2 regions of the Arthrobacter sp. R3-55 genome follow, and region 2 is predicted to be linked to the other one. Evidence: riboswitches for the same ligand, from Rfam matches in the RefSeq annotation. Region 2 holds a riboswitch; the other holds the start of a gene.
What was found. Region 2 has a riboswitch for glycine ahead of gcvP (aminomethyl-transferring glycine dehydrogenase). Riboswitches for the same ligand answer to the same signal wherever they lie in the genome.
Positions count from the first base shown of each region.

Region 1 (14,604 bases), 1.2 Mb from region 2:
GGCCGAGGCGGCTCCGGACTTGTCGGCCGGCACGGAAGCCAGGATGAGATCGTTGGAGATGGTCTCCGCGGCACCCACGCCAACTGCCAGGACAGTCAGCGCCGACAACAGGAACACGGGTCCGCTGCCGTGATCGCCAACAACCACAATCAAGTAGCCCACGGCGCTGAGCGTCAAGCCCGCGGCCACCACGTATCCGGGGCGGACGCGCTTGACCAGCGGCACCACCAGCAGGCCGGCGATGACAGTTGCCAGGAGGGCAGGAATCATTGCGATGCCGGCCTCCATGGGGGATTGGCCTTCAACAAGTTGCAGGTGCTGGGCGAAGAAGTAGATGAAGCCCGTCATGGAGAACAGTGACAACACGTTCGCCACGATTGCCGTGCTGAACACCTTGTTCTTGAAAAGGGCAACGTCCAGCATGGGGTTCTGGATCCGCTGCTGGCGACGCACAAACAGAATGCCCATCACCAGGCCGAAGCCCATGAACGCGGCCGCGGATGCCCCGAAACCATGGACTGCGAATTCCTTGATGCCGTAGACGAACGGAGCCATGGTGACCACGGACAGGACGATGCTGGGCACATCCACGCGTCCGGGGTTGGCGTCCTTGGATTCGGGAATCAGGACCCGGCCGAAGGCGAGCAGCGGCAGGAGAAGGAAAGCTGCCACCAGGAAGACTGCGCCCCACCAGAAGTGCTCCACCAGCCAGCCGCCGAAGATCGGACCAAGGGCTGCGCCGCCCGAGAACCCGGCAGCCCAGACGGCGATGGCAAGCCGGCGCCGGTTGGGATCGGTGAAGATGTTCCGGATCAAGGACAGGGTTGACGGCATCAGCATTGCGCCAAAGACGCCAAGGCCGGCCCTGCCGGCGATGAGCCATTCAGCGGAGGGTGCAAAAGCTGTAGCAGCCGAAACCGCAGCGAAGCCTGTGCTGCCGACCAGCAGCAGCCGCCGTCGTCCGATCCTGTCGCCCAGGTTGCCCATCGACACCAGCAACGCGGCAAGAACCAGCGGGTATGCGTCAACGATCCACAGCAATTGGACGCCGCCCACGTCCAAAGAGCGGGCGATTTCAGGCAAGGCAAAGGTGAGCGCGGTGTTGTCGACGGCCACCAGCAGCACCGGAAACATCAGCAGTGCCAGTGCCGTCCAGTCGCGCCACGGTGCTGCTTGGCCCTTGAGGGGATCAGCGGAACGGGGTGCTTGGGTTGAGGACGGCGAGTACATGTCATTTACTGTACCGTCCAGACGGTACAGTTTCAAATGTAACCCCAGTGAAGCTTTAGGGAATGATGGACACATGCCACGAAAACCAGTTGCCCGGGACGCAGTCCTGGATGCCTTCGAAGCCCTCCTGATAGAGGTGGGGGAGCGGGCTGCCACCCTCGACGCCGTTGCCAAGCGTGCAGGGGTGTCCAAGGGCGGGCTGCTCTACCACTTCCCCAACAAGGAAGCGCTGATCACAGCGCTTTTGGAGCGTCTGGACTTGCTCGCCGATGAAGACACCGCGCTGATGAAGGCGGCGCCCGATGGTTCGGCCGCCTACTTCATCCGGTCATCGCTCTGGGCGGATACGCCCATGGACCGGGCGTTCGTCGCTGCCACCAGACTGGCCGAGGTGGCCCATGAGGAAACGCGCCGGAGGTTTGCCGCCATCCAGCAGCGTTGGCTGGACGTGCTGGCGGAGGACGTTGGTCCGGACGTCGCCAAAGCCGTCAGCTATATGGGTGACGGCCTGTATTTCAATGCCATCTTCGAAGGCGGGCAGGAGGGTGGCAATGCCGGGCGGGAGGCCGACGTCGACATCCTGCTTGGTGTCCTTGATCGGTTGCGGAAGTAGCAGGCCGTCCATTTGCGGCGGCGCCCGTGACGTAGGACAATTAACCCTTGTGGCGTGCCCTACACGGTGCCCATACATAACTGAACATGCCTTTGATCTGCGGCGGGAGAGTCCTGCAAGCAAGTGATGCAGGCGCCGTAGGAGCAAACCCTCCCCAGGAATCTCTCAGGCCCACGCACCGCCGCGGCAAGGCAACTCTGGAAAGCAGCAGGCAATCAGCCCACCTCAGGGTGAATGAGCGCTGTGCTCACCGACGGTGCAAGCGATGGTTGTTCACGCAACGCGCGGAAACTCTCAGGTCCAATACAGAGCGGGGAGGAACCCAACCGCTGTGGCGTACCCAAACGCCGCCCAAGTAATGGAGTTCCTTCGTGACGGTTAGTTCTGCCTCCACCACCTTCGTCGATCGGCATATTGGCGCCCGCCGCCAGGCCGACATTGAGACCATGCTCAAGTCCGTCGGCTACGACACCGTCGATTCGTTGGTCGACACCGCCGTCCCGAACGACATCCGCCAGGACGTTGCCCTCACCCTGCAGAACGCGCTGAGCGAAGTCGAGGTCCTCGCTGAGCTGCGCAAGCTCGCCTCCAAGAACAAGACCGCTGTCCAGATGATCGGCCAAGGCTACTACGACACCGTGACGCCGCCGGTGATCCGCCGCAATATCCTGGAATCCCCGGCGTGGTACACGGCCTACACGCCGTACCAGCCGGAAATCTCGCAGGGCCGCCTCGAAGCGCTGCTGAACTTCCAGACCATGGTCCAGGACCTGGTCGGCCTGCCGATCGCCAACGCCTCCCTGCTTGACGAAGCAACCGCCGTTGCCGAGGCCGTCCTGATGATGCGCCGCGCCAACAAGAACAAGGCTGCCCAGGACGGCAAGACCGTCCTCGACGCCGATTGCCTCCCGCAGACCATCGCGATCGTCAAGGGCCGCGCCGAAGCACTCGGCTTCGAGGTTGAGGTCGCGGATCTCTCCCTCGGCCTTCCGGAAGGTGCCATCAACGGCGTCGTTCTCCAGCAACCCGGCGTGTCCGGCCGCGTATTCGATCACTCCGCCGTCATTGCCGATGCCAAGGAACGCGGTGCGCTGGTCACCGTCGCTGCCGATCTTCTCTCGCTGACGCTGATCACCCCTCCGGGCGAGCAGGGCGCGGACATCGCCGTTGGTTCCGCGCAGCGCCTGGGTGTTCCGCTGTTCTTCGGCGGCCCGCACGCGGCCTACATGGCCGTTCAGAAGGGCCTGGAGCGTTCCATGCCCGGCCGTCTGGTGGGCGTTTCCAAGGACGACGCCGGTGTCCCCGCCTACCGCTTGGCGCTGCAGACCCGCGAGCAGCACATCCGCCGCGAGAAGGCCACATCCAACATCTGTACCGCGCAGGCCCTGCTGGCCATCGTGGCTTCCATGTACGCCGTTTACCACGGCCCGGAGGGTTTGAAGGCGATTGCCGAGACCGCCCACAGTCACGCCCGCACCCTCGCGGCGTCACTGAAGGCTGCCGGCGTCGAGGTCCTTCACGGTTCCTTCTTCGACACCATCACCGTCCGCGTCCCGGGCAAGGCTGCAGAGATCGTCGCTGCTGCCGAGGCCAAGGGCATCAACCTGCGAGGCGTTGACGCTGACACTGTTGGTATCTCTGTTGATGAGACCACCACTTCCGAGGTTGTTGCTGACGTCGCGGCGGTCTTCGGCGCTTCGGTTGCTGACGCCGCTGAAGGTCTCGCGCTTGAAGCTTCCGTGGAGCGCACCAGCGACTTCATGCAGCACCCGGTGTTCAACACGCACCGCTCCGAAACCCAGCTCCTGCGCTACATCCGCAAGCTTTCGGACCGCGACCTCGCGCTGGACCGCACCATGATCCCGCTGGGTTCCTGCACCATGAAGCTCAACGCCACCGCAGAGATGGAAGCCATCTCCTGGCCGGAATTCGCCTCCATCCACCCGTTCGCTCCGGATTCCCAGACCGAGGGCTGGCGCGAACTCATCACCGACCTCGAATCCCAGCTGACCGAGATCACCGGCTACGACCAAGTGTCCATCCAGCCGAATGCCGGTTCCCAGGGCGAGCTCGCGGGCCTGTTGGCCATCCGCGGCTATCACCTGTCCCGTGGCGACGAGCAGCGTAACGTCTGCCTCATTCCCGCTTCCGCCCACGGCACCAACGCAGCCTCGGCAGTGCTGGCCGGCATGAAGGTTGTAGTGGTGGCCACGGCCGCCGACGGCACGATCGACCACGCGGACCTTGCCGCCAAGATCGAGGCCAACCGCGAGGTGTTGTCGGCCATCATGATCACCTACCCGTCCACGCACGGTGTGTACGATGCCGACGTCCGCGAAGTCTGCGACGCCATCCACGAGGCCGGCGGCCAAGTCTACATTGACGGCGCAAACCTCAACGCCCTGGTTGGGCTCGCCCAGCCGGGCAAGTTCGGCGGCGACGTATCCCACCTGAACCTGCACAAAACCTTCTGCATCCCCCACGGCGGTGGCGGACCCGGCGTTGGCCCGGTTGCTGCCAAGGCGCACCTTGCACCGTTCATGCCCGGCGATGCAGCTTCCTGGACCGAAGGCAACGACGTCCCGATTTCGGCATCCCGTTTCGGTTCCGCCGGCGTTCTGCCCATCTCTTGGGCTTACGTGAAGCTCATGGGTGGCCAGGGCCTCACCGAGGCAACCAAGTCGGCGCTGCTGGCTGCGAACTACATCGCATCCCGCCTGAACGAGCACTTCCCGGTCCTCTACACCGGCGAAGGCGGACTGGTGGCCCACGAGTGCATCCTGGACCTCCGCGAGCTGACGGCCAAGACCGGCGTCACTGCTGAAGACGTTGCCAAGCGGCTCATCGACTTCGGCTTCCACGCCCCCACCCTGGCGTTCCCGGTTGCCGGAACCCTGATGGTGGAGCCCACCGAGTCGGAGGACCTTGCCGAGATCGACCGGTTCATCGAAGCTATGATCACCATCCGTGCCGAGATTGAGCAGGTTGCTCACGGCGACTTCTCCGTGCAGGATTCCCCGCTTCGCCGCGCACCCCACACGGCAGCCGCCGTCGTAAGTTCCGATTGGGACCGGGCGTACCCGCGCGAGCAGGCTGCCTTCCCGGTCCACCACCTCAAGCAGGACAAGTACTTCCCGCCGGTCGGCCGTATCGACGGCGCGGCAGGTGACCGCAACTTGGTGTGCTCCTGCCCGCCGATCGAAGACTTCGAGAACTAAGGGGTTCCGGAAAATGACAGAGAACTACACAGCTCTTTACGAAGAGCACAAGAAACTCGGCGCGTCCTTCACCGACTTTGGTGGCTGGCAGATGCCGCTCAAATACTCCTCTGAGTTGGCTGAGCACCATGCTGTCCGCAAGTCCGCAGGCCTGTTCGACCTCTCCCACATGGGCGAAGTCTGGGTCACCGGCCCCGAGGCAGCAGCTTTCCTGGACTACGCCCTGGTGGGCAAAATCTCCGCCATGGCAATCGGCAAAGCCAAGTACTCGCTGATCTGCCAGGAAGACGGCGGCATCATCGATGATCTCATCGCCTACCGTCGCGGTGAGGAGAAGTTCCTCGTGGTACCGAACGCCGGAAACGCTGCGGTTGTTGCCTCGGCCCTTCTGGAGCGCGCTGCCGGTTTCGACGTCGTCGTTGAGGACGCATCCGCTGACACCTCGCTGATTGCCGTTCAGGGGCCGCTGGCCGAATCGATCCTCCTCCGCCTGGTGCCCGCCGAACAGCACGCAACGGTCACCGACCTGAAGTACTACGCCGCGGTTGATGTCCCGTTCACGTTCGACGGCGGCACGCAGGAACTGCTGTTGGCCCGCACCGGCTACACAGGCGAAGACGGCTTTGAGATCTTTGTGGCCAACGAATCCGCAGCAGCCCTGTGGCAGGCCATTGCCGACGCTGCCGAAGACGGCGAACTCACTCCCGCCGGCCTGGCTTCCCGCGACTCCCTGCGCCTGGAAGCCGGCATGCCGCTCTACGGAAACGAGCTCTCCCGCGAAGGCAACCCCTTCGCAGCAGGACTCGGACCGGTGGTGGCTCTGTCCAAGGAAGGCGACTTCGTCGGCAAGGACGCACTCGCTGCCCTCAAGGCAGATGGCGCAGGCTCCACCAGCGGACGCAAGCTCGTTGGCCTCAAGGGCCTGGGCCGCCGTGCCGGCCGAGGCCACTACCCGGTCCTCAAGGACGGCGCAGTGATTGGCGAAGTCACGTCCGGTCAGCCGAGCCCCACGCTCGGTTACCCGGTAGCGTTGGCGTATGTCGACGTCGAGCATTCAGGGCTTGGCACCGCACTGGACATTGACCTGCGGGGTAAGTCTGAGCCATTCGAAGTCGTTGCCCTGCCGTTCTACAAGCGCCAAAAGTAACTCCCGGTTTCATCACCACACGTAAAGGAAACAGAATGCCCAAAGTAGCGCCCGAACTTCAGTACTCCGACGAGCACGAGTGGGTTTCCCGCGGCGAAGGGAACTCGGTATCCGTCGGTATTTCCGAGGTTGCCACCGACGCTCTGGGTGACATTGTGTACGTTGACCTGCCCGAGGTTGGCTCCACGGTGACCGCTGGCGAGACCTGCGGCGAGGTTGAGTCCACCAAGTCCGTCTCTGACTTGTACTCGCCGGTCACCGGTGAGGTCACGGAGATCAACGACGCCGTTGTATCGGACCCGGCCCTGATCAACAACGACCCCTACGGCGCCGGCTGGCTGTTCAAGGTCGCCGCCGAGTCCGACGGCCCGCTGCTCTCCGCCGAGGAATACGCCTCCAAGAATGGCGGAGACCTCTCCTAAGCCCTTCCTCTTAGCTGGCGGCCCCTTGGGGTTGGCGTCCTCCGCGGGCTCGGTCGCATAGGCACCCGCTGGGCGGATGCGATGCTCCCTTGGACGCCCGCTTCCGCACGCCGACCCCAAGTGCACCGGCCGATTCGTGGGTTTGCTGCTGGGGGTGCCGTGCGCACGGCATGTTTGGCAGCGAATCCCCGAATCGGGGAACGCCGTCCGATGAGCGTTGGCCATGTGGCCCACCCACGGACGCATGGGCGTAGCGTGGGATTTGTAGAACTGAATAAAATTGCGACGCCGGGTTGCCGCCTTTGGGGGCCATCCGGCGTCGTGCTTCGGTCGATCTCCGCCACAAGCGGGGTAGGCCATCCGGCAGGACCATCTGCCGGACCGTTTCAAACTGTATTAAGGAATCCCGACCATGGCTGTTGGTGTTTTCGATCTGTTTTCCGTGGGTATTGGTCCGTCGAGTTCTCATACTGTGGGGCCGATGCGGGCTGCTGCGGTGTTTGCTGGTGAGTTGAGGGACGCTGGGGTCCTGGGTTCGGTGGCTTCGTTGCGGGTGGATTTGTATGGGTCGTTGGCTGCGACGGGTCGTGGCCACGGGACCATGACGGCGACGCTGTTGGGCTTGGAGGGGTATCACCCTGAGCTGATTCTGCCTGAGGAGGTGGAGGCGCGGTTGGCTGCTATTGCTGAGACGGGTGTGTTGAACCTGGCTGGTGCCTCTGGTGAGGGGGTGGAGTTGCCGTATGCGGTGGAGGATATGGTGTTGCATCCGTTGACGGTGTTGCCGCGGCATACGAACGGGATGAAGTTTGCTGTCTCTGATGCCGGGGGGAATGTGCTGCGGGAGGCGACGTTCTTTTCTGTGGGTGGCGGGTTCATTGTCCGTGAGGGTGAGGAGAACGCCGCGCAGCAGGAGCTGGAGGAGTCCAAGAAGGAGTTGCCGTTGCCTTTTAGGACGGCGGCGGAGTTGTTGGGCCGGTGCCAGTCGAAGGGGTTGGGCATCAGCGAGATCATGTTCATTAATGAGCGGGCGTCCCGGTCCGAGGAGGAGATCCGGGAGGGTTTGCTGCATATCTGGTCCGTGATGGAGGCCTGTGTGGAAACCAGTTTGAAGCGTGAGGGTGTGCTTCCTGGCGGGTTGCGGGTCCGTCGTCGTGCGCCTGATTGGTTGGAGCGGCTCCTGAAGGAGGATAAGGACCGGAACGATCCGAAGTATTGGCAGGAGTGGGTGAATCTGATCGCGTTGGCGGTCAATGAGGAGAACGCCTCGGGCGGGCGTGTGGTGACGGCGCCGACCAATGGGGCTGCGGGGATCATTCCGGCGGTGTTGTATTACGCGTTGAATTATGCGCCGGGGATGGATAAGGCTTCCCAGCAGGATCGGGATGATGTGGTGGTGAAGTTCCTTCTGACTGCCGGTGCTGTGGGGGTTTTGTATAAGGAGCAGGCGTCCATTTCGGGTGCTGAGGTGGGGTGTCAGGGTGAGGTGGGGTCGGCGTCGTCGATGGCTGCCGCTGGGTTGGCTGAGGTGATGGGTGGTACGCCGGGTCAGGTGGAGAACGCGGCGGAGATCGCGATGGAACATAACCTGGGGTTGACGTGTGATCCGATCGGGGGGTTGGTGCAGATTCCGTGTATTGAGCGGAACGCGATTGCTGCGGCGAAGGCGATCAACGCGGCGAAGATGGCGTTGTGGGGTGATGGTACGCACCGGGTCTCGTTGGATGAGGTCATTGTGACCATGCGGGAAACGGGCAAGGACATGTCCCATAAGTACAAGGAAACCGCGATGGGCGGCCTCGCCGTCAACGTCGTCGAATGCTGAGCCTGTTTACTGTCAGTGCCTAGTGCCATGCTGTATCCATGAGCGGGGGATACGACAAGGATTTTTTGCGGGCACGGCTTGAGCTGCCCAGTCCGTCGGCAACGACGATTCTGTTGGACTACATCCACTTCTCCGTGCGTTTCCGGGCTGCCCGGAAGCTCGCGGCGATCGTGGGCGTCAACATCCACGGTAAGGAACTGAATCCGCTGGCGCGCGAGGGCACGTGGCACTTCGATGACAGGATTCCCAGGGAGCACCAGGCGGGTCCGGACGTTTACAAGAACAACGCCTTCGACCGCGGCCATTTGGTCAGACGGCTGGATCCCGTCTGGGGGGACGCTGCTACGGCGAAGAAGGCCAACCAGGACACCTTCGCCTTCACCAATGCTGCCCCTCAGGTGGACGACTTCAACCAAGGCAAAGAACTCTGGGTGGGGCTGGAGGACCACGTCTTGAGCCACGCGGATGCCCACGATGCCAAGCTCAGTGTCTTTACGGGCCCCGTGTTCCGGGACGACGATCAGCCCTACCGGGGTGTCCAAATCCCGCGGAAATTTTGGAAGATCGCGGCCTGGACCAACGATGCCAAGCTGGCCGCCGTGGGCTTCGTCCTGGACCAATCACCGCTGCTCGGGAAAGTAGAGCTCAAACGGGCCATTGACCAGCGGCTCCTCGAAGGAGAGCCACCTCCGCTGGGACCCTTCCGAACGTTCCAGGTTCCCATTGGGCAGATAGCAGACCTGACAGGACTGAGCCTTAGCAGGCTCACCAACGCGGACCGGCTCGTCAGCGGCCAGCGTGAACTGGGCAGGCAGCCGAAGGCGATCGAGTTGGAGAGCGCGGACCAGATCCGTTTGTGAGCAACGGCAGATCGGCGCTTTCGCTCGTAGACCAGCCGATTTCGCTTGGCCCGATAGACTTGGGGCTGCATGTCCGCATGCGTACCGAGCTTTTGAACACTGCACCAAACCCCTGAGATTGGACACGGCCACCTTGCGAGAATTTACCGCCCGCTTTGCCACCGCCGAGGAAATCGACAACTGGGACAAGCACGTCACGGCCAACCCGAACGGCGGCAACATGCTGCAGTCCGACGCCTATGCCGCAGTCAAGGACGGTAACGGCTGGTTGGTCCGCCGGCTCGTCATCGAAACCCAGGAGTACAGCAGCTACAACTTGCTCCTTGAGAAGAAGTTCCCTGTCCTGGGCCGGCTCTGGTACCTGATCAAAGGCCCGGACGTTGCTGCTGTGGAAGACATCCAGCCCCTGCTGATGGCCGTGGCCACTTTGGCCAAGGAACAGAAGATGAACGTCTTCACCATCAAGATAGAGCCCGACGTCGTGGAGTCACCTGAGGTGACCGCGCAACTGAAGGCTGGTGGCTTGGTTAAGGCTCCCAACATCCAATCCAACGACTCAACAGCGATCCTGGACATCTCAGCCCCTGCCAACGAAGTACTGAGGAGCATCTCCTCGCGTGCCCGGAACGCTGTCCGCAGGGCCGAGCGTGAAGGGTGCGAGGTTGTGCAGGGAGAGCCCGGCGAGGACAGTTACCGCAAGCTGTACGCCCTCATGCGGAACACCATGGACGCTAAAGGTGCCATGCCGCTGCGGAGCTACGAGTACTACGCAAAGTTCTGGGAAGAGTTCTGCAGCCGCGGGCAGGGCCACTTCTTCTTCGTTCACGAGGACGGGGCACCCAGTGTTGGTGCCTTCGTGATCAACTACGGATCAAAGGCCACGTACAAGGACGGTGGATCAACCCAGAACCGTAAGCAGTACGGCGATTCACACCTGGCGCAGTGGGCAGCAATCCAGCGCATGCAGGAGCTCGGCTGTGTGGAGTACGACTTCTGTGGGACTCCGCCGGCGGCACACATCAAGGACAAGTCCCACCCGCTTTACGGCCTGGGATCCTTCAAGACAAGCTTCACCAAGACCGTCACGGATTTCGTGGGCTGTTACGACCACGTGGTGGGGCCAATCCGCTACAAACTCTGGCTCAAGGGGGCGGAGCGCGTTTTCCGCCGTGTCGAGACCATGCGTACCGGCGGCCAGTTCTACTAGGAGCCGGCCCCGGCTAACACCGCCCCAAGCTAAATTCAGGCCCGCCCCGGCCACCAACGGGTGCAAATCTACTGTTAGGTGAGGTAATTTCTTTGACTCCGATTGAGGCTGGAACCGCCATGGAATTCGTGATTCTCAGTGACGCTGATTTCGAGACATTCGCCAAGGGACACCCGCAGGGCAGCTTCATCCAGTCCCTGGACCTCACGCGTTTTCAGCGTGCCCGCGGCCAGGAAGTGGAACTCTTCGGAGTAAAGCAGAATGGCGCGCTGATTGCTGTAGGAAAGCTGGTCTACACGGCCAACCGCCTGGGCTACAAAATCGCAGACTGCGCCAAGGGACCACTGATGGACTACAGCGACCCCGCGGTGGTTCGCTTCGTCGTCGAGCAGTTGAAAAAGCACGCAGCCGGCAAGAAGGCTGCCGAGCTGCGGATCTCGCCCAACATCCGGTACATCGCACGGGACGAAGAGGGCGCCGAGCACCCCGAAGTTGAGGACAACCGTCCGCTGCTGAAGGAATTCGAAGGCCTGGGCTTCAAGCACCAGGGCTTTGAGATGAACTTTGCCAATATCAACTGGATGTTCATCAAGCAGTTGGACGGAATCGCTGATTCCGAAGAGCTCATCATGGGCATGAACTACCGGACCCGTAAAGCCATCCGTAAAGCCGAGAAGAATGGCGTCTACCTGGAACAGGCAACGCTGGAGACGCTGGATGATTTCTACACCGCCCTGAGCACTGCCGGGGACGAGAAAGGCTTCACGTACCGCGAACGCGAGTACTACGAGCACCTGCTCCGCAACACCTCGGACGAGTTCACCAAGCTCATGATGGCCAAGATCAATATCCCTGAGTACCGGGCCTCCATCACCGAACGGCTCGATGCCGAATCCAAGACCCTCGCAGACCTGAAGCGGGAAGTCGAGGAGACCGGCAGCAAGAAGAAGGCCAACCGGATCAAGGTAGTCCAGGACCTCGTTGACAGTTACGAGCGCAGCCTCAAGGACATCGAACGCTTCCCGGATTCAGTTGGCGTTGCCACTGTGGCCGCCATCCACTTTGCCTGCTCCGGCGACGAACTGGTGTGCGTCATTGGCGGCACCGTGCAGGATTACATCTACTTCAATGGCGCAACGTCCCTGTACTGGGGCATGATGCTGCACGCCTTGAATAACGGATACTCGCGCTACAACTTCTACGGCACGTTCGGCATCCAGGGCCAGGATGAGACCGGCCATGGAGGGTACGAGTTCAAGAAGGGCTTCGGTGGCGAAGTGGTCCAACTGGTGGGCGACTTCGTGGCCCCGGTCAATCCGGTCATTTTCCATGGATACCGCGCGGTCAGGAAGCTCGCAGGGGCCGCCCAGACAGTGCTGGGACGATTGCCACTTGAGAAATTGCCGGTAGTAGGAAAACTTCGGAGGAACCGCTAATCACACAAGCCAAGGGAGGATCACCGCGTGACTGAACGCCCCGACGGGTCCGCCAGCAGGCCCCATACCGATGGGTTGCCCAAGACCCAGCCATTGCGGCCATCCCAGGTCCGGCAGAACGTCAACGCCAAACGCATGCTCATGCGTCTGGTTCAAGGCGATAGCCCACCTACAGCACCAATGAACATCGTGGACCGGTTGGCGGGAAGCCCCTATGCCAACCCCACCATCCAAGTGGTGGGAGTGGACGCCTCCGCCCGCAAAACCATCGACTTCGCCCTGCATCTGGCCGAGGTCATGTTCCGCTATGGTGCCGGTGCCCTTGAGGTCGAGACCAGCATGATCGCCGTGACGGCGGCGCTGGGATTGAAGAACGTTGAAGTGGACATCACCAACCAGTCGGTGGCCATCAACTACGCGCCCAAGGACCAGACACCCATCACGCTCCTGCGTGTAGTGCGCTCCTGGACCAACAACTACGCGGGGCTGGCGCAGGTGCACCAACTGGTGACTGACATTGTGGCCGGGGGAGTGGGGCGCGATGAAGCTGTGCGCCGCTTGAACGAGATCATTCGCAGCGCCAAGCCTTTCCCGCGCTGGATGGTCACCATTGCGTTCGGCATTTTCTCGGCCGTTTTCGTGGGCGTTCTGGGCGGCGGGCTGGGTGCATCTGCTGTGGCTTTCTGCTCCAACATCCTGATCAGCCTGTTGTCACGGCAGCTGGCACGGTGGCGGACGGCGGACTTCTTCAACACCATGGCGTGCGCGTTCCTGGTCACCTTCATTGCCCTGATGCTGCGGTGGGCGGGTGTGGACATTGCTCCTTCCATTGTGGTTGCCGGCGGGATCCTGCTGCTCCTGCCAACGGGTCGCCTTGTCTCCTCAGTGCAGGACGCGATCAACGGATTCCCCGTGACAGCAGCAGGCCGGTTCCTTTCCACGGCGCTGACGTTCGGTGCCATCGTGGCAGGTATAGGCGTGGCTGTAGTGGTCGGAACGTTGATGGGCAGCGCCGTACTTGATGTCACGGACACATTCCCCGACGCTTACCCTTTGTGGGGCCAGGCCATTCTGATCGCCATTGCGGTGGTGGCCATCGGCGTCACCGAACAAACGCAAATGCGTCTGTTATTCCCGACGGCGGCAGTCGGCTTGGTGGGCTTCTTCGTCTTGTGGGGGGCTGGCGCAGCCGGACTCGGCGATCGCTTGTCGCCCGCAGTGGCTGCGGTGGTGATCGGCCTGCTGGGCCGGGTAGTGGCGCTCAAACTCGGTGCGCCGCAGCTGGTGGTTGCAGTTCCGGCGGCATTGATCCTGCTTCCCGGCCTCACCATCTTCCGGTCCATGTATGTTTTGACTGTTGAAGAGGGCGACATCCTGGCCGGTGCTGGTGGCATGCTCAACGCGGGTGCGATTGTCCTTGGCGTTGCGGCGGGCATCGTGCTCGGGGACAACTTGGCCAGGCCGCTGACGAAGGGCCTTTCCAGCAATGAACGGCGCAGGGTGCGCAGGCGTTAGGAAAATTGAAACTCAACGGAAAAGGGCGCCGCTTCAAGCGGCGCCCTTTTCCGTGGTGAAGGCTAGATCTGCCCGACCGGAAGCTTTTTTTCGGCTTGGAAGACTTCCTCCACGCGGCCTTGCGCCCAGTAGCCGGACAGCGAGACCTGCGAGCGTTCCAAGCCTCGCTGGACGAAGAGGATCTCGCGGAGTCCCTTCATGTAGCCCCGCTCGCCGTGGGCGAAGACGTCCACCCGCCCGGGCAACCATTCGGTGGTGCGCAGGGCCTCGAGTAGAAGATCACTGGATCCTGCAGGCACTCCGTTGCGGTACAACCAGTGGAGCTTCACGCCGGAGGGTGCCGAAATGGGCAGGATGTCTGCCGCGCTGTCCACCTCAAGGAAGACGGTTCCGCGGGCATCGGGGGCAAGAGCCTCGACGCAGGCAGCGATGGCCGGAATCGCTGCGTCATCGCCGGCGAACAAGTACCAGTCGGCGTCGGGGGCCCGGTTGTAAGCGCCACCGGGACCTGTGAAGACCAACGAGTCGCCGGGTTTGGCCTCTGCTGCCCACGGACCTGCCAGGCCTTGGTCGCCGTGGACCACGAAGTCAATGGCCAGCTCTTGTGCTTCCAGGTCTACCCAGCGGATGGTGTAGGTCCGGGTGTGGGGCCACAGCTCCCGGGGCATGGTCTCGCGGATGGCCCAGAGGTCCAGCGGAAGCTCGTAATCGACGCCCGGCTGAGGGAAGACGATCTTGACGTAGCGGTCCACATACTCGTTGTTCGCGTAATCGCTGAACCCTGGTCCGCCTGCCACGATTCGCACCATGTGCGGCGAAAGGCGTTCGTTCCGCAGGACGGTCAGATTGACCTGCGGGCGTGTTGTGCGTGAGGCGGACGAGGTGACGGGGAGAGCGGTCATGTAGGTAAGCCTAAGCTAATTACCTGCACGTCTGCTGGGGATGAGTCGAAGGTTACACGCCCTCTTGCATATCCCGCGTGCTTGGGCCGGACCCTCTTGCATGTCCCAGGTGCTTCGGGAGCCAGGTGAGTGAGCGTTGGGGTTGAAGGCTTGGGATGTGAGTGAGCGTTGGGTTTGAAGGGCTTGGGATGTGAGTGAGCGTTTCAGGACGAAGGTTACAGGACCGGCA
Region 1 covers NZ_CP096423.1:3,724,236-3,738,839, reverse strand. Annotated here, with positions in the region: gene M1D51_RS17065 (MFS transporter) at 1-1,230, opposite strand, end outside; gene M1D51_RS17060 (TetR/AcrR family transcriptional regulator) at 1,304-1,843, shown strand; glycine riboswitch at 1,937-2,034, shown strand; glycine riboswitch at 2,036-2,162, shown strand; gene gcvP (aminomethyl-transferring glycine dehydrogenase) at 2,215-5,061, shown strand; gene gcvT (glycine cleavage system aminomethyltransferase GcvT) at 5,075-6,208, shown strand; gene gcvH (glycine cleavage system protein GcvH) at 6,244-6,630, shown strand; gene M1D51_RS17040 (L-serine ammonia-lyase) at 7,043-8,455, shown strand; gene M1D51_RS17035 (DNA/RNA non-specific endonuclease) at 8,494-9,315, shown strand; gene M1D51_RS17030 (lipid II:glycine glycyltransferase FemX) at 9,434-10,522, shown strand; gene M1D51_RS17025 (peptidoglycan bridge formation glycyltransferase FemA/FemB family protein) at 10,642-11,958, shown strand; gene M1D51_RS17020 (threonine/serine exporter family protein) at 11,986-13,473, shown strand; gene M1D51_RS17015 (siderophore-interacting protein) at 13,536-14,375, opposite strand; gene M1D51_RS17010 (uracil-DNA glycosylase) at 14,591-14,604, opposite strand, start outside.
Region 1: it holds a riboswitch for glycine, as region 2 does, so the genes downstream of both, gcvP (aminomethyl-transferring glycine dehydrogenase) here and gcvP (aminomethyl-transferring glycine dehydrogenase) in region 2, are expected to answer to the same signal.

Region 2 (14,604 bases):
GATGCATTCGTGCGCCACGAGGCCACCTTCGCCCGTGTACAAAACCGGGAAGTGCTCATCCAGCCGGGAAGCAACGTAGTTGGCTGCCAAAAGAGCCGACTTGGTTGCTTCCGTCAGCCCCTGACCACCCATGAGCTTCACGTACGCCCAGGAAATCGGCAGCACGCCGGCAGAACCGTAGCGCGAAGCGGAAATGGCCACGCCGTGCCCGTCTTCATGTGCCGCTTTATTCGCGTCCCCCGGCATGAACGGCGCCAAGTGGGCTTTCGCCGCCACAGGACCAACGCCCGGACCGCCGCCACCGTGGGGGATGCAGAAGGTTTTGTGCAGATTCAGGTGGGACACGTCCCCGCCGAACTTGCCCGGCTGGGCCAACCCAACCAGTGCATTCAGGTTGGCTCCGTCAACATACACCTGGCCGCCGGCTGCGTGGATGGCATCGCAAACTTCCCGGACGTCGGCGTCGTACACACCGTGCGTGGACGGGTAGGTGATCATGATGCAGGACAGGACGTCCTTATTGGCCTCGATCTTGGCGGTCAGGTCGGCGTGATCGATGGTGCCGTCCGCAGCCGTGGCCACCACAACAACTTTCATCCCGGCCAGCACAGCGGACGCCGCGTTGGTGCCGTGGGCTGAGGCAGGAATGAGGCAGACGTTACGCTGCTCATCGCCGCGGGACAGGTGGTAGCCACGGATGGCCAACAGGCCCGCGAGCTCTCCCTGAGACCCGGCATTGGGCTGGATGGAGACCTGATCGTAGCCGGTGATCTCCGTGAGGTCAGCTTCCAGGTCCTCGATCAGCTCGCGCCAGCCCGCTGTCTGGTGGTCCGGAGCGAACGGGTGGATCGAGGCGAACTCGGGCCAGGAAATGGCTTCCATCTCGGCGGTGGCGTTCAGCTTCATGGTGCACGAACCCAGCGGAATCATGGTGCGGTCCAGTGCGAGGTCCCGATCAGACAGCTTGCGGATATAGCGCAACAGCTGCGTCTCGGAACGGTGCGTGTTGAACACCGGGTGCTGCAGGAAATCGGAGGTGCGGACTACCCCGGAGGGCAGTTCGAACCCGGCCGCGTCCCCCACCGGGCCGGCGCCAAAGGCGACGGCAACCGCGGAGAGGACCTCCGGCGTCGTGGTTTCATCAACGGAAACGCCCACAGTGTCCGCGTCGATGAGACGCAGGTTGATGCCGCGGGCTTCGGCAGCGGCGATGACTTTGTCTGCCTTGCCGGGAACACGGACGGTGAGGGTGTCGAAGAAGGCATCGGAGACGAGTTCGCGGCCTGCCTTCTGCAGTGCGGTTGCGAGCGTGCGGGCATGGCCGTGGACGGTCTCGGCGATCGCCTTCAGGCCCTCGGGGCCGTGGTAAACCGCGTACATCGAAGCCACAATCGCCAGCAGTGCCTGCGCCGTGCAGATGTTGGAGGTGGCCTTCTCGCGGCGAATGTGTTGCTCGCGGGTCTGCAGCGCCAAGCGGTAAGCAGGGACGCCGGCGTTGTCTTTGGAAACACCAACGATGCGGCCGGGAAGGGTGCGCTCCATGCCTTCGCGGACGGCCATGTAGGCCGCATGCGGGCCACCGAAGAACAGCGGGACGCCGAAGCGCTGCGCAGTCCCGACGGCGATGTCCGCACCTTGTTCGCCCGGGGGCGTGATGAGGGTGAGCGCCAGCAAATCCGCGGCAACCGTGACCAGTGCGCCGCGTTCCTTCGCTTCAGCAATGACACTGGAGTGGTCGAACACGCGACCCGACACACCTGGCTGCTGCAGGACGATGCCGTTGATGTCGCCGTCGGGAAGGCCGTCGCTGAGGTCGGCAATTTCCACCTCGAAGCCGAGGGCCTCGGCGCGGCCCTTGACGATCGCGATGGTCTGCGGGAGGAGGTCCGCGTCCAGGACAGTCTTGCCGTCCTTGACCGTCTTGTTCTTGTTTGCGCGGCGCATCAGCAGCACTGCCTCGGCCACGGCGGTCGCTTCATCCAGCAACGACGCGTTGGCAACCGGCAGCCCCGTGAGATCCTGCACCATGGTCTGGAAGTTCAGCAGCGCCTCAAGACGGCCCTGCGAAATTTCGGGCTGGTACGGCGTGTAGGCCGTGTACCAGGCGGGAGCTTCGAGGATGTTGCGGCGGATCACCGGTGGCGTCACGGTGTCGTAGTAGCCCTGGCCGATCATCTGGACGGCGGTCTTGTTCTTGGATGCGAGCTTTCGGAGCTCGCTGAGGACCTGCACCTCAGTGAGGGCGTCCTGCAACTTCAGGGCCGTTTCCTGGCGGATGGAATCGGGGACCGCGACATCTACCAAGCCGTCGACAGAGTCGTAGCCGATGGCCTTGAGCATGGTGTCAACGTCGGCTTGACGGCGGGCGCCGATGTGCCGGTCCGCGAAGGCGGTGGGGGTTGATTGAACAGTCAAGAGGAACTCCATGATTCAGGCGCCCAGTGAGCGCCACGATGATGTGGGGTTCCTCCCCGCTCTGTATTGGACCTGAGAGATTCCGCAGACTGTGTTTCCACATGCCGTCTGCTTGCACCGTCGGTGAGCCCGGTTACCCGGACTGCTTTCCAGAGTTGCCTAACCGCGGCGGTACATGGGCCTGAGAGATTCCTGGGGAGGATTTGCTCCTACGGCGCCTGACTGGATGTACCGGCAGGACTCTCCCGCCGCAGATCAAAAGCGTTGCGTCACTTTCGTGACACGCTTCACACCATAGCCGCTTCCCGCGAAAAAGCGCAAGCAAGGTGCAGCTACTCCCGCCAACCCTCTTCCACATCCCGGCCCCTTCCCGCCAACCCTCTTCCACATCCCGGCCCCTTCCCGCCAACCCTCTTCCACATCCCGGGTACACCAGCTGGAAACCACCGAGTGGTAGTTTGATCTCTGCTGGAGGCAGACATTGCACCTATTCGGAGGACCATCCATGTTCAAGGGTTTCAAGGACTTCATACTTCGCGGCAACGTGATCGAGCTGGCTATCGCCGTAGTTATCGGCAGTGCGTTCACCGCACTCGTCGGAGCTTTCACCAACCACATCATCAATCCCGTGATCGCAGCCGCCGGCGGCATGAATGCCGAGGGCCTGGGCTTCAAAATCTGGGAGAACAACCCGGCAACGTTCGTCGATTTCGGCGCCGTACTGACCGCACTGGTGACGTTCGTGATCACCGCTGCCGTGGTGTACTTCATCTTCGTGGCGCCCATGAACAAGATCAATTCCCTGGTCAAGGACCGCCTCTCCACTGAGGAACCCGAGGAAGAGCCGCTGCCTGCGGACACCGCCCTTCTTGCCGAAATCCGCGATCTCCTCAAGGATGCCGCTGCCGCGCGCAACGCAAGCCAGGCCTCGGACCCGGACTTCGATTCCGACCGCACCCGCTAAGCGCAGCATCCGTGCTGCTTGGCCGGAGCCCGGCGTTCTCCCACGAGGACGCCGGGTTCTTGCGTTATGGCGCATCCGCAGAAACCTGCCCGCCCCCGGAACGTGACGCTCAGGCAATCGGCCCGAAACAGTGGCAGGGCAGCATGAAATCATGAAGCGCAACCCGAGCACTCCCGTCACCGCGGATCTCCTTTGTGATGCCTGCGGTCAGCTGCCCGAACCGCCCAAGGCCCGGCTCACTCTTGCGAACATTGCAGTGATGCTTCCCATTGAACTGCTGGTTCATGCTGCCGTGGTGGGAACCCAGCTGCCGTATGTGGCCAAGGTTCTGCTCCTCGCGGTCACCGCCACCGTGCTGGTCATCTGGGTGGCCGAGCCTTCGGCCTCCAAGGTTCTCCGGCGATGGTTGCACGCGCCGGCCCTCCGCCACCGACGCACTTTGAACATGGCACCTTCTTTGTGGCGCGCGCGGACCGTACTGCCTGATCAGCCGGGGTCGCTGCAAAAAGTCACCCACGCCCTGGCCAAGCTGAACAGCAACATCCTCAGCCTTCACATCCACCCCATCACTGGGACTGGCCATGCCGCCACTGACCCCGGCGGAACGGTGATGGATGAATTTGTCCTTTCTGCCCCCGGTGAAGTCACCGAGCTGGATCTTTTGAAGGCACTGCACGACGGCGGCGGGCTTGAGTCGCACGTTTGGCCCACCACCGCGTTGGCCATGGCCGACGGTCAAACCAAAGCACTGAGCCTCGCCACCCGTGTGGCCGTAAACCCGCAGGAACTTCCACTCGCCGTGGCCGAACTTCTTTCCGCCAAAGTAGACCCCATGGACCCCGAGCGGTCCGCACCCCAGGCGGCTACCGGCGTCGGGCCCTCAACTGACATCCTCAAGATCCCAACGGCCTGGCACGGTCCGTTGGTCTTTTCGCGGCCGGGCGAGCCGTTCTCGCCCGCAGAGTCCGCGCGTGCACACAGGCTGGCTGAGCTCGCGGAGATTTTGGCGCACACTCCGGCTGCTCAGTCTTCTTCGAATTTCTTGAGCAGCGTGAAGTCAGCCTAGGATTGCGCCGTTCGGCCCGGAAAAGCGTTCAGTCCAGCATCCGTATCCGGAGACCGGTTCCGCGTTCTTTCTCCACCAGGCGCCGCTCTATGGGCCCGCTTTGGGCAAGCCAGAGCACCCTGCCGTCGTAGGTCACGGACTCCACGCAGCCCTGGTCCACAACCTCGTTGTACCGCCACACCTGGACCGTTTGGCCCACGAGGATCCGCCAATTGGTCACAGCCCGGCCTTCTGCTTCGGCGAAGCGCGGCCCGGGTGTCGGCTTCTTCTTACTGTCCTGCACGTCATTACTCCTAGCCGTTACAAGCTTCCTGTAAAGACTTGTGCCGCCACGGCTCAGTACATGACGCGATTCGGGGGACTTTCGCTAGAGTCCCTTCACTGCGCCCAGGACCTTGGTCAGGGAATCCTTGGCATCTCCGAACAGCAGGGTGGTTTGCGGTTCGTAAAGGAGTTCGTTTTCAATACCGGCAAACCCGGGGCGCATGGAGCGTTTGAGGAACACCACCTGCCGGGCGTCGGCCACTTCAAGGATGGGCATTCCGTAGATGGGCGAGCCAGGGGTGGTCTTCGCGGCAGGGTTGACGACGTCGTTGGCGCCCACCACCAAGGCAACATCGGCAGTCTTGAACTCGGAGTTGATCTCGCCCATTTCCTTAAGCGACTCGTAGGGCACGTTGGCTTCAGCCAGCAGGACATTCATATGCCCCGGCATTCTTCCTGCCACCGGATGGATGGCGAAGTCGACTTCGATCCCCCGCGCTTCCAGGGCTGAGGCGAGCTCGGCTGCGGTGTGCTGCCCTTGGGCGACCGCCAGGCCGTATCCCGGCACAATAATGACCCGCTGCGCATAACCGAGCAGCACTGCCACGTCTTCTGCACTGGAGGATCGAACCGGCCGTTCGCTCACGGCTGTGGACCCGGCCGTGGAGCCGCCCTTGAAGGCACCGAACATGATGCCGGCAACGCTTCGCCCCATCGCCGCGGCCATGGCCCGGGTCAGGATGGTGCCCGACGCCCCAACCAGCGTGCCGGCCACAAGAAGGAGTACATTGCCCAGCACCAGCCCCGATGCCGCGACTGCCAAGCCGGTGAAGGCATTCAGGAGGGAGATGACAATCGGAACATCGGCACCGCCTACGGGCAGCACCAACAGGATTCCGGCAACCAGACCCAAAACCAACAGGACCAACGCCAGCACGAGCGAGCCATTCAGGATCACCACAACCCCGGCTCCCACGGCAGCCAACAGCACCACGGCCATCAGGACGGGCAGGCCGGGGAAGGTCACAGGCCTGGTGGTCATAAGCCCCTGAAGCTTGGCAAAAGTGACCCCGGAACCGGCGAATGACACGGCACCCACCAGCAGCGTGAAAACGATGGCCAGTCGAACCCAGGGCTCATCTGTGTGGGAAAGTTCCAGCAACGCCACGAGTGCCGCAGCCCCACCACCTACACCGTTGAAGAGTGCCACGAGCTGGGGCATCTGCGTCATCTGCACCCTGCGGGCCACGGGCGCTGCCACGCCGGAACCGACGGCGATGGCTCCCAGTATCCAGGGGATGTTGTCCAGCTTGACGGAGAGGAACACCGTGACCACGGCCACCAGGGCGCCGAGGGCTCCAATCAGGTTCCCGCGCCGCGCGGTACGTGGTGAATTGAGGCCCTTGAGGGCGAGGATGAAGCACGCGGCTGCGGCCAGGTAAAGGAGTGCAGTCCAAGTGGGGTTGAGCAGGGTCACGGACGGCGCTCCTTAGCCGCGGCGTCCCGCGGGGTGCCACCTCCGGAACCAGGGCTGCCAGCGCTGCCGGGACTGCCCGCGCTGCCGGGGCTGCCAGTGCTTCCGGGGCTGCCCGCACCAACGTTCGACGGCGGCCGCTGCCTTCCGCGGAACATCTCCAGCATGCGGTCGGTCACCACAAACCCGCCCACGAGGTTGGCCGTGGCAAGGACTACAGCCAAAAGGGCGACCGCCAGAACCCACGGATCTGCGGCCTGCCCGGCAACGATGATGGCGCCCACCAGGATGATGCCGTGGATCGCGTTGGCCCCGGACATGAGGGGCGTGTGCAGGGTGCTGGAGACTTTGGAAACAACCTCGAAGCCCACAAACACTGCCAGCACAGTGATCGTCAACAGGCTCATGCCATCCATCAGCGCACTCCTTCAGTTCCGGGGCGGGTAGAGCCAAAGGGTGCTGTCTCGCCTGCGAGCGCCGTGAGTGCCTCCGCGGTGGGTGGGTGCCGGACTTCGCCGAGGTGCGTGAGGCAAGTACCCGCCACTACTTCGTCATCGAAGTCCGGGCTGACCACGCCGTCGCGGGTCATCAGGGCCAGCAGGTTGGCCACGTTCTTGGCGTAGAGGCGGGAGGCGTCTGCGGGCATCGCGGAGGCAGCGTCCTTGATCCCCACCAGTGTGACAACGCCTTGGCCGTCGGCCGTGGGGACGGGAATGTCCTGCCCCGGGATGCTTCCCTCAACGTTGCCGCCGGATTCGGCAGCCAGGTCCACCACCACGGAGCCCGGTTTCATGCCCTGCACCATGTCCCGGCTAACCAGCAGGGGTGCGCGCCTGCCGGGAACCGCGGCCGTTGTAATCAACACGTCCGACTGGGCAACGTGCGGTGTCAGGAGTGCCCGTTGCAAGGCGCCGCGGTCTGCACTGAGTTCCCGGGCGTATCCACCGGAGGCCTCAGCGTTTTCGAGGTCCAGTTTGATGAACGTCCCGCCCATGGACGCTACTTCGTCTGCCGAGGCGGGTCGAATGTCGTTAGCGGAGACCCGGGCGCCGAGCCGTTTCGCAGTTCCAATTGCCTGCAAGCCGGCAACACCTGCGCCCAGCACCAGCACCCGGGCTGGTGGGATGGTCCCCGCCGCGGTCATATACAGCGGGAAGAACCGGGGCAGGCGCATGGCCGCCTCAAGGACGCACCGATACCCCGCCACCAAGGCTTGGGACGTCAGGGCGTCCATGGATTGGGCGCGGGATATCCGGGGAACCAGTTCGAGGGCAAAGGACGTGATCCCGCCGGCGGCGAGCGCGCGCACGGTGGGCAATTCCGAGGACGGTGATCCCAAACCCACGGTGACCGACCCCCGGCGGAGGGCTCCCGCCGTCGACGGTGTCATGGGACGGACGTGGCAGTAAACATCCAGGGCCCCCAGATCCAGGGACTGCACCACGGAGGCGCCTGCTCGGCCGTACTCATCGTCACTGTGTCCGGCGGCTAATCCGGCCCCGGATTCGATTTCCACTTCAAGGCCCAGGCCCGCCAATTGCTTGACCGTTTCCGGCGTGGCGGCCACACGTCGCTCGCCGTCGAGCGCCTCGCGCGCAATGCCTGCTTTCACCCGCCACCCCTCTTCCCGAACTCTCCCGGACTCTCCTCTGAACCAGTTGGCATGAGTCTATGACTGCAAGGGTCTGCGCGGGAGTAGGGGGCTGCGCTATGTGCACAACTCCACTAGGGTCGGTGGAAGCTGGAAGCAACCAGCCACCACACCGTCGACGAGCCGGTTCCGGCCGCGCCGTCGGAAAGGAACGCCACTATGGACACCTTCAAAATCGGTTACTTCGTGGGTAGCCTGGCAAGCAATTCCATCAATCGGGTCCTCTCCAAGGCCCTCATCAGCGTTGCGCCCCCGGAGCTCGAGTTCCACGAGATCGCCATCAAGGACCTTCCGCTCTACAGCTCCGATTACGACGCCGACTTCCCGGCGGCGGGCCGCGAACTGAAGGATGCGATCGCGGCATCGGACGGCATCCTCTTCATCTCCCCGGAATACAACCGTTCCATCCCGGGCGCCTTGAAGAATGCCATCGACTGGGGTTCCCGCCCCTGGGGCACCAACTCGTTCGCCCGGAAACCCACCGGAATCATCGGCGCATCGCCGGGCGGCATCGGGACCGCCGTGATGCAGTCGTCCATGCGCAGCGTGTTGAGCTTCCTGGACGCGCCGCAGCTGAACGCACCTGAGGCTTATATCCGCTTCGTCGCAGACGCGTACGACGACGACGGTTCAGTTAAGGATGAAGGAACCGCTTCCTTGTTGCGGCATTACATGGAGGAATACAGCGCGTTCGTGCAGCGTGTCCTCGCCGCCAATGCGCCCGGCCACATCGGGGACCAGGAGCCGGATTCCGCCAAGCTCACCCGTTAGTGCCGGCGGGGTGCCGCTCCTGTTTTAGGGCGGCACCCACGAAAAACACCCACCTCCGCAGCTTAGTCAGTATCCTTACTAGTATGAGGATTCGTGACCACGCCCTAAACCCTTGGAGGTAACGATGTTTCGAAGACTAGCCACCACCGCCGCGGCGTTGGCCCTTTGCGCAGGGTCCATGCTGTCCACCACGGTTGCTGCCAACGCCGCCCACGCCGGCACGGCGCAAATGAGCACGGCGCAAATGAACACGGCGCAAATGAGTGCGGCCCAAGGCAATGTAGCCGCTACGACGCCGACGCCCACCCCGGATTCCACCAATCCGTCCGGGCCCTCAACACAAACGCCAACCAACCCGGCGCCTTCGTCCGGCGCGCCCAGCACGCCGAACCCCGCAGGCAGCGGGCCCGCCAACCCAGGGACGGGAGAGTCCGATCCCCAGGAGCAGACCCGTACAGACGCCACGCCGTGGGTGCTGGCTGCCGTGGCGGCCGTCATCATCATCGCCTTGATCATCTGGACCGCCCGCAACCGGCGCGGACGGGACAAGGGCATCAGCGATACACCCCGCTGATCGTCCGGCCCGGGATCAGCGGATCAGCCGGATCAGCCGGATCAGCGGATCAGGAATGCAGCCGAACCAGACATATGATCAGGCCAGGCATGCGGGTAAGCCAGGCATGCGGGTAAGCCAGGCATGCGCGTAAGCCAAGCATGCCGGCAGGCCAAGCAACCAGCCAGGCCTAAAGCGTTCCCGCTGCGAGCCGGCCAATGACGCTGGATTCCAGGTGCTCCAGCAGGTGCCGCGGATTGTCGTAGACCTCCGCGGCACCTGCGTCACGCAATTCCGCCTCACTGATTCCGCCGCAGGTCAGGGCGATCACGGGCATGCCGATTGCCGCTCCAGCCTTCACGTCCCATACTGCGTCGCCCACAAAGACCGCGTCCTCCGGGCTGACGTCAAGTTTCTCCAGGCAGGCTATGAGGATGTCCGGCGCGGGCTTACTTTCCTTGGCATCGTTTGAGCTGGTCCAGGCATCGATCGATGATCCGGCGTCGAGGATGTGCCGGCTGACCTCAAGGTCGCGCTGTTGTGCTGACGACGCCAAGCCGACGGCGAGTCCGGCGTCGGAGCATGCCGAGAGAAGGTCCCGGACAGAGTCGAACGACCGAAGCGTCGGCCAGAACGTCGCAAAAACCGCGCTGTGGGCGTTCTTCAGGTCTTCCTGCAGGTCCTCGGAGCACTCGGGCAGGAGGCTTTGGATCAGCCTGTCGCCTCCCATGCCCACGCGCCGGTGGATGGCTGACATCTCGATGTCCAAGCCTTCGCGACGAAAGGCCTGCCACCACGCCATGGCATGGAAATAGCTGGAGTCAATCAGCGTCCCGTCCACGTCAAAGAGGACTCCACGCCGCTTTGATGCCTTTGAATCAGCTCCCACAGGTGTCCGCCTTCGGCCCGGCCCCTGCGCTCACGCCCATCGGAGCCGGTTCATGATCGGACGCCTCCTGCATGAGTACTTCATACCGCTCCGTGGACCCCGTTCGCAGCAGCCCGGTGCCCGCTACTTCCCTCATGGCGGCGACACCCTCAACGGCATCGTCCAGCGAAGAAAAGCGCTTCGAAAGACCCATCAGCGCGTCTCCGCCGTCCAACACCAGGATGCGAAATCCTCCATCAGGGGTCTCCACCAGTTCCAAATGACCGGCCATACCGACCTCCTCGTCTCAACAACTTCCCCACTAGTAAGACTCCTTAGTATACGGCCGATCGACATATTTTGTAACGCGGGAATGAGGCGTGTGCAACTTCTTGTTGTCCACTGCATGACAACAATTGGAATCATCGGTGCAGGACACATTGGCAGCCAGGTCGCCCGCAAAGCGGTTGAACTTGGCTACGACGTAGTCATCAGCAACTCCCGCGGGCCGGAAACCCTCGGCGAACTGGTGGCCGAACTGGGGCCACGCGCTCGGGCCGCGACAGCAGCCGAAGCAGCAGCGGCGGGTGATTTCGCCGTCGTGACCGTTCCCCTCAAGAACTATCAAGACATCCCGACTGAGCCGCTCGAGGGCAAGATCGTCATCGACACCAACAACTATTACTGGGAGCGCGACGGCCGCATTCCGGAGCTGGACAACGGCGAGGCCACCACCTCCGGCCTGCTCCAGAAGCACCTCCCCACCTCCAAGGTAGCCAAGGGCTTCAACCACATCCTCGCCCAGGACATCACCACCGACGGCGCCCCGGCCGGCACGCCCAACCGCCGCGCCCTCGCCACCTCCAGCGACTTCCCGGAAGCCGCCGGGCTCGTCACCAAGCTCTACGACGAATTCGGCTTCGACACCGTCAACGTCGGCCCGCTGGAAGACAGCTGGCGCGTTGAGCGCGACCGCCCCGCGTACGTCATCCGGCAGACCGCCGTCGAACTTCAGGACAACCTCGCCAAGGCGACCCGCACGGTCTAACCCTTGGAGCACGACGGCGGGCGGGCGGCTCACGCCCGCCCGCCGGTTGATGTGGGCAGGCACACGGCACGGTGCCCTGAAAAGTTGATGAAAACAGTGTCATGAATCGGGCCCGAGTGGCACTTTATGGGTGGCTGCTTCCTCGGGCGCTCGGCGCATCGAGCGCCTGGGGAGGCAGTCCCGCCCCCAGCGCCACGACCCGAGGAGTCCCATGTCCACGAAGATTTCGACCTGGCCCGCCGCAACCCCCATGTGGGTGGACCTGGGAGTGGATGACCTCCCCGCCGCAAAAGCCTTCTACGCAGACCTTTTCGGCTGGGACTTCGCTTCAGGCGGGCAGGACGCCGGGGACTACCAGCTGGCTCAACTCAGGGGCCGCACTGTGGCCGGACTGGGGCCGAAGCAGGATCCGGCCACGCCCACAGCCTGGACCACCTTCCTGGCCTCTGACGATGTTGATCTCACGGCCAAGAAGATCGACGCGGCCGGAGGGCAGCTCCTTGCAGCTCCCTTTGATGTGATGGACTCCGGCCGCATGGCCCTGGCCGCTGACAGCGGTGGTGCAGCGTTCGGGATCTGGCAGGCCGGCACGCACATCGGAGCCGAGCGCGTCAACGAGCACGGCACCCTGTGCTGGAACGAACTGCATACCCGCGATTACACTGCCGCCCGATCTTTTTACTCGAAGGTCTTTGATGTCAGCTACCAGGACGTCACGGAAGAAGGTCTCATCTACTCCACGGTCCGCCGGCCACTGGATGGCCGGGAAGTGGGCGGTATTCACCACGACACCGCACTTCCCGATCACACCCCGAATCACTGGATGACCTGGTTCGCCAGCGATTACGTTGCCGGCACCGCCACCCGGGCAGTGGAGCTTGGCGCCACCTTGCTGGGCCCGGTGGAGGAAAGCGCACTGGGGCGGATGGTGGTGGTCCGGGCACCGCAGGGTGAAGTGTTCGGTGTCATTGATGCACCGCGGACCAGCGACTAGTCATGCCGCCGCGGGGTCCAGCGCTTCTGCGATGACCTCATGCGCATGGGCCGCGGCCAAGGGAGCGGCCAGGCGATGAACTGCCTGGAACGTCCTGCGGACCGCGGGCCCGTGCCACTCAGGTGGGAGGTAGTCCGTGGGCAGATTGGGGTCCCGGTAGGGGAACTTCCGCCACATGGTGAGCATCGGAATGTAATAGCGGAAGGCGTCGCGCCGTAGCTCCTCGGTGGACTCGGCCAGCGCCCTTTCGGGATCGTCGCCCACCCTCCCGGTCCATTGCTGTTCCGCATCTTCGTAGAGCCCAAGGAACTCGGTGAATTGCTCATCGAGCTCCTTGAGGTCCCACCATTCGGAGATTTTGGGCCGCATGGGGCCGTCAAAAACGTAGTCGCTCCGGAACAGGTCCACGAACTCAATCAGCCCACCTGCAGTGAGCCGCTCCCGGGCTTGCTCCAGCTTGTGCGCCGGGGCAATCCACACCCCGTTGGCCACCGAACCGAAACCCAGGGCCAGCAAGGCGGAACGCAGCTGGTGCCTGCGGTTTCGCATGGACTCAGGAACTGAAAAAACAGCGAGCACCCAGGTATCTACCGGGGCGGGCGGTTCGGGTGCGAAGATCCGGCGGTCACCTTCACGGAACACATCGCTGATGGACTCGGAAATCTTGTATTTGGCAATCCCGCCCTCGCGGACACTCTTGAGCACGCCCTTGGCTTTGAGCCTGGAGACCGAGGACCGCACACCCGGAGCATCGTAGCCGAGGGAGCCCAGCATGGAGATCAGCGCAGAGACCGGCAAGGCATCTCCCGCGTTCCGGCCGTAGAGGCCGAAGATCGTAACAAGCAGCTGCTGGTGGCGCACCGGGGGTGCCGGGACGGCGAACATCGAAAGAGCCTCATTTCCGCGCCCCCAATCAGGCGCCAGTCCAGTTCATCATAGGTTCGCTGCTAGTCCCCGCCGATTGGCAGCACACCCCCATGCGCCGGCACAACATGGGGGTTAACTGGAGTCTCGCAAGGCGTTCGGGATCAACCCAAGGAAAGAAGCAGGAAGAGAACGGCCAGGACCAACGCCACCGGGGTCATGACAAAGCGCTCAGGCTTGCTCCGGGAGATCGCGTTCATGAACACGCCCACGGTGAAGTAGGCAGTAAGTACCCACATAAAGACGTCGGTGAAGCCTTCGCTGATGAGCGCAGGTACCAGCTCCGCCTTGGCCAACGCCGTGTAGCCGAAGAGGGCGTAGAGCACTACCGAGACCACGCTGCCTACCCTGAGCTTCTGCGGCAGGACATCGTGCTGCCCACCCCAGGCGAACCGCCCAAGGGGCGCGCCAGCCACCAGGGCCACCTGAAAAACGGCCAAACAACCAAGAATTATGCACGCAGAAATCGCGTAGAGCTGCTCCACCCGCTAAGCGTAACCGTGGGGCGCCACCGTATCGGCGAACCTGGCATGAACGTCAACGGAACCATCGCCCAAACCCCAAAGACCCGCTCCAGCTAGCCGCATCTTAGTAAGCATGCTTACTATAGAAGCACGCTGTTTAGAGGCTGACATCGCCTCGAAAGGTCCTTTCCGTATCAACGATAGGAAGCACATCATGGCAGGAAATCTCGTAGCCCGCTCCATTCACGACCTCACAGCCGCAGCCTGGTTCGGCGGCTCGCTGATGGGAGCCATCGGACTGAACGGCGCGGCAGCTGAAGCCAAAGATCCCACCGAGCGAACCCGACTTTCCAGCAAGGGCTGGGGCAAGTGGGCTCCCGTTCAGACAGCAGCTTTCGCCGGCCACCTGGCCTCGGATCTGGCCATCGCTTGGGAAAACAAAGGTCGGATCGCCAAGCAGGACAGCGTCGCCGCCAACACCATCTACAAGACAGTGGTGACGTTGGCCGGAGCCGCCGTCACCCTGTACGCCGGCGTTGTGGGCAAGAAGGTTGATGAGCTCTCGGAGGAAGGCGCCGAGGGTGCCACCGAACCGCGTGCCGGGGCATCGGATGAATTGAAGGCCGCCCAAACGCAGCTGAAAGCACTCCAGTGGGCCATCCCGGCCTTCGCAGCCTGGGTGATCATCCTGGGGGCCAAGCACGGTGAGATGCAGCGGCCCAAGAACATCCTTAAGGGCCTGCGCTAAACCGACCCACCCCTGACGCCGAGACGGCAGTTAACACCACCCCCTCCAACATTGGTGTTATCTGCCGTCTCGTGGGCGTTTAGGACTCTTGCACAGCCCCGACGGCCCGGATCAGATGCTCCGGCCACGGCTGGGCAGCCGTCCCGCCGTTGGGAACGTGCACCGTGGTGACCGTCCCATACGCGGCGACGTCACCGGCGTCGGACGTTACATCGAAAGCCATGGTCAGCGAGGTCCGGCCGAGCGCCTGAATCTTCACCGTGGCGGTGATGCGCTGGCCGAACCACAGCTTGGCCTTGTAGTTGATCACTTGCTGTACCCGCGGAGCATTCGGAAAATAGTCCGGCAACTCCAGGCTGCGGAAAAGTTCAGCTTCCGCAGCCTCCACCCACCGCAGGAT
Region 2 covers NZ_CP096423.1:155,041-169,644, reverse strand. Annotated here, with positions in the region: gene gcvP (aminomethyl-transferring glycine dehydrogenase) at 1-2,415, opposite strand, end outside; glycine riboswitch at 2,575-2,673, opposite strand; gene mscL (large conductance mechanosensitive channel protein MscL) at 2,921-3,379, shown strand; gene M1D51_RS00825 (amino acid-binding protein) at 3,531-4,445, shown strand; gene M1D51_RS00820 (hypothetical protein) at 4,474-4,728, opposite strand; gene M1D51_RS00815 (NAD(P)(+) transhydrogenase (Re/Si-specific) subunit beta) at 4,813-6,186, opposite strand; gene M1D51_RS00810 (NAD(P) transhydrogenase subunit alpha) at 6,183-6,599, opposite strand; gene M1D51_RS00805 (Re/Si-specific NAD(P)(+) transhydrogenase subunit alpha) at 6,599-7,795, opposite strand; gene M1D51_RS00800 (NADPH-dependent FMN reductase) at 7,994-8,605, shown strand; gene M1D51_RS00795 (hypothetical protein) at 8,730-9,179, shown strand; gene M1D51_RS00790 (HAD family hydrolase) at 9,349-10,047, opposite strand; gene M1D51_RS00785 (hypothetical protein) at 10,037-10,318, opposite strand; gene M1D51_RS00780 (NADPH-dependent F420 reductase) at 10,433-11,074, shown strand; gene M1D51_RS00775 (VOC family protein) at 11,286-12,068, shown strand; gene M1D51_RS00770 (PaaX family transcriptional regulator) at 12,069-12,953, opposite strand; gene M1D51_RS00765 (hypothetical protein) at 13,097-13,477, opposite strand; gene M1D51_RS00760 (hypothetical protein) at 13,671-14,204, shown strand; gene M1D51_RS00755 (acyl-CoA thioesterase) at 14,284-14,604, opposite strand, start outside.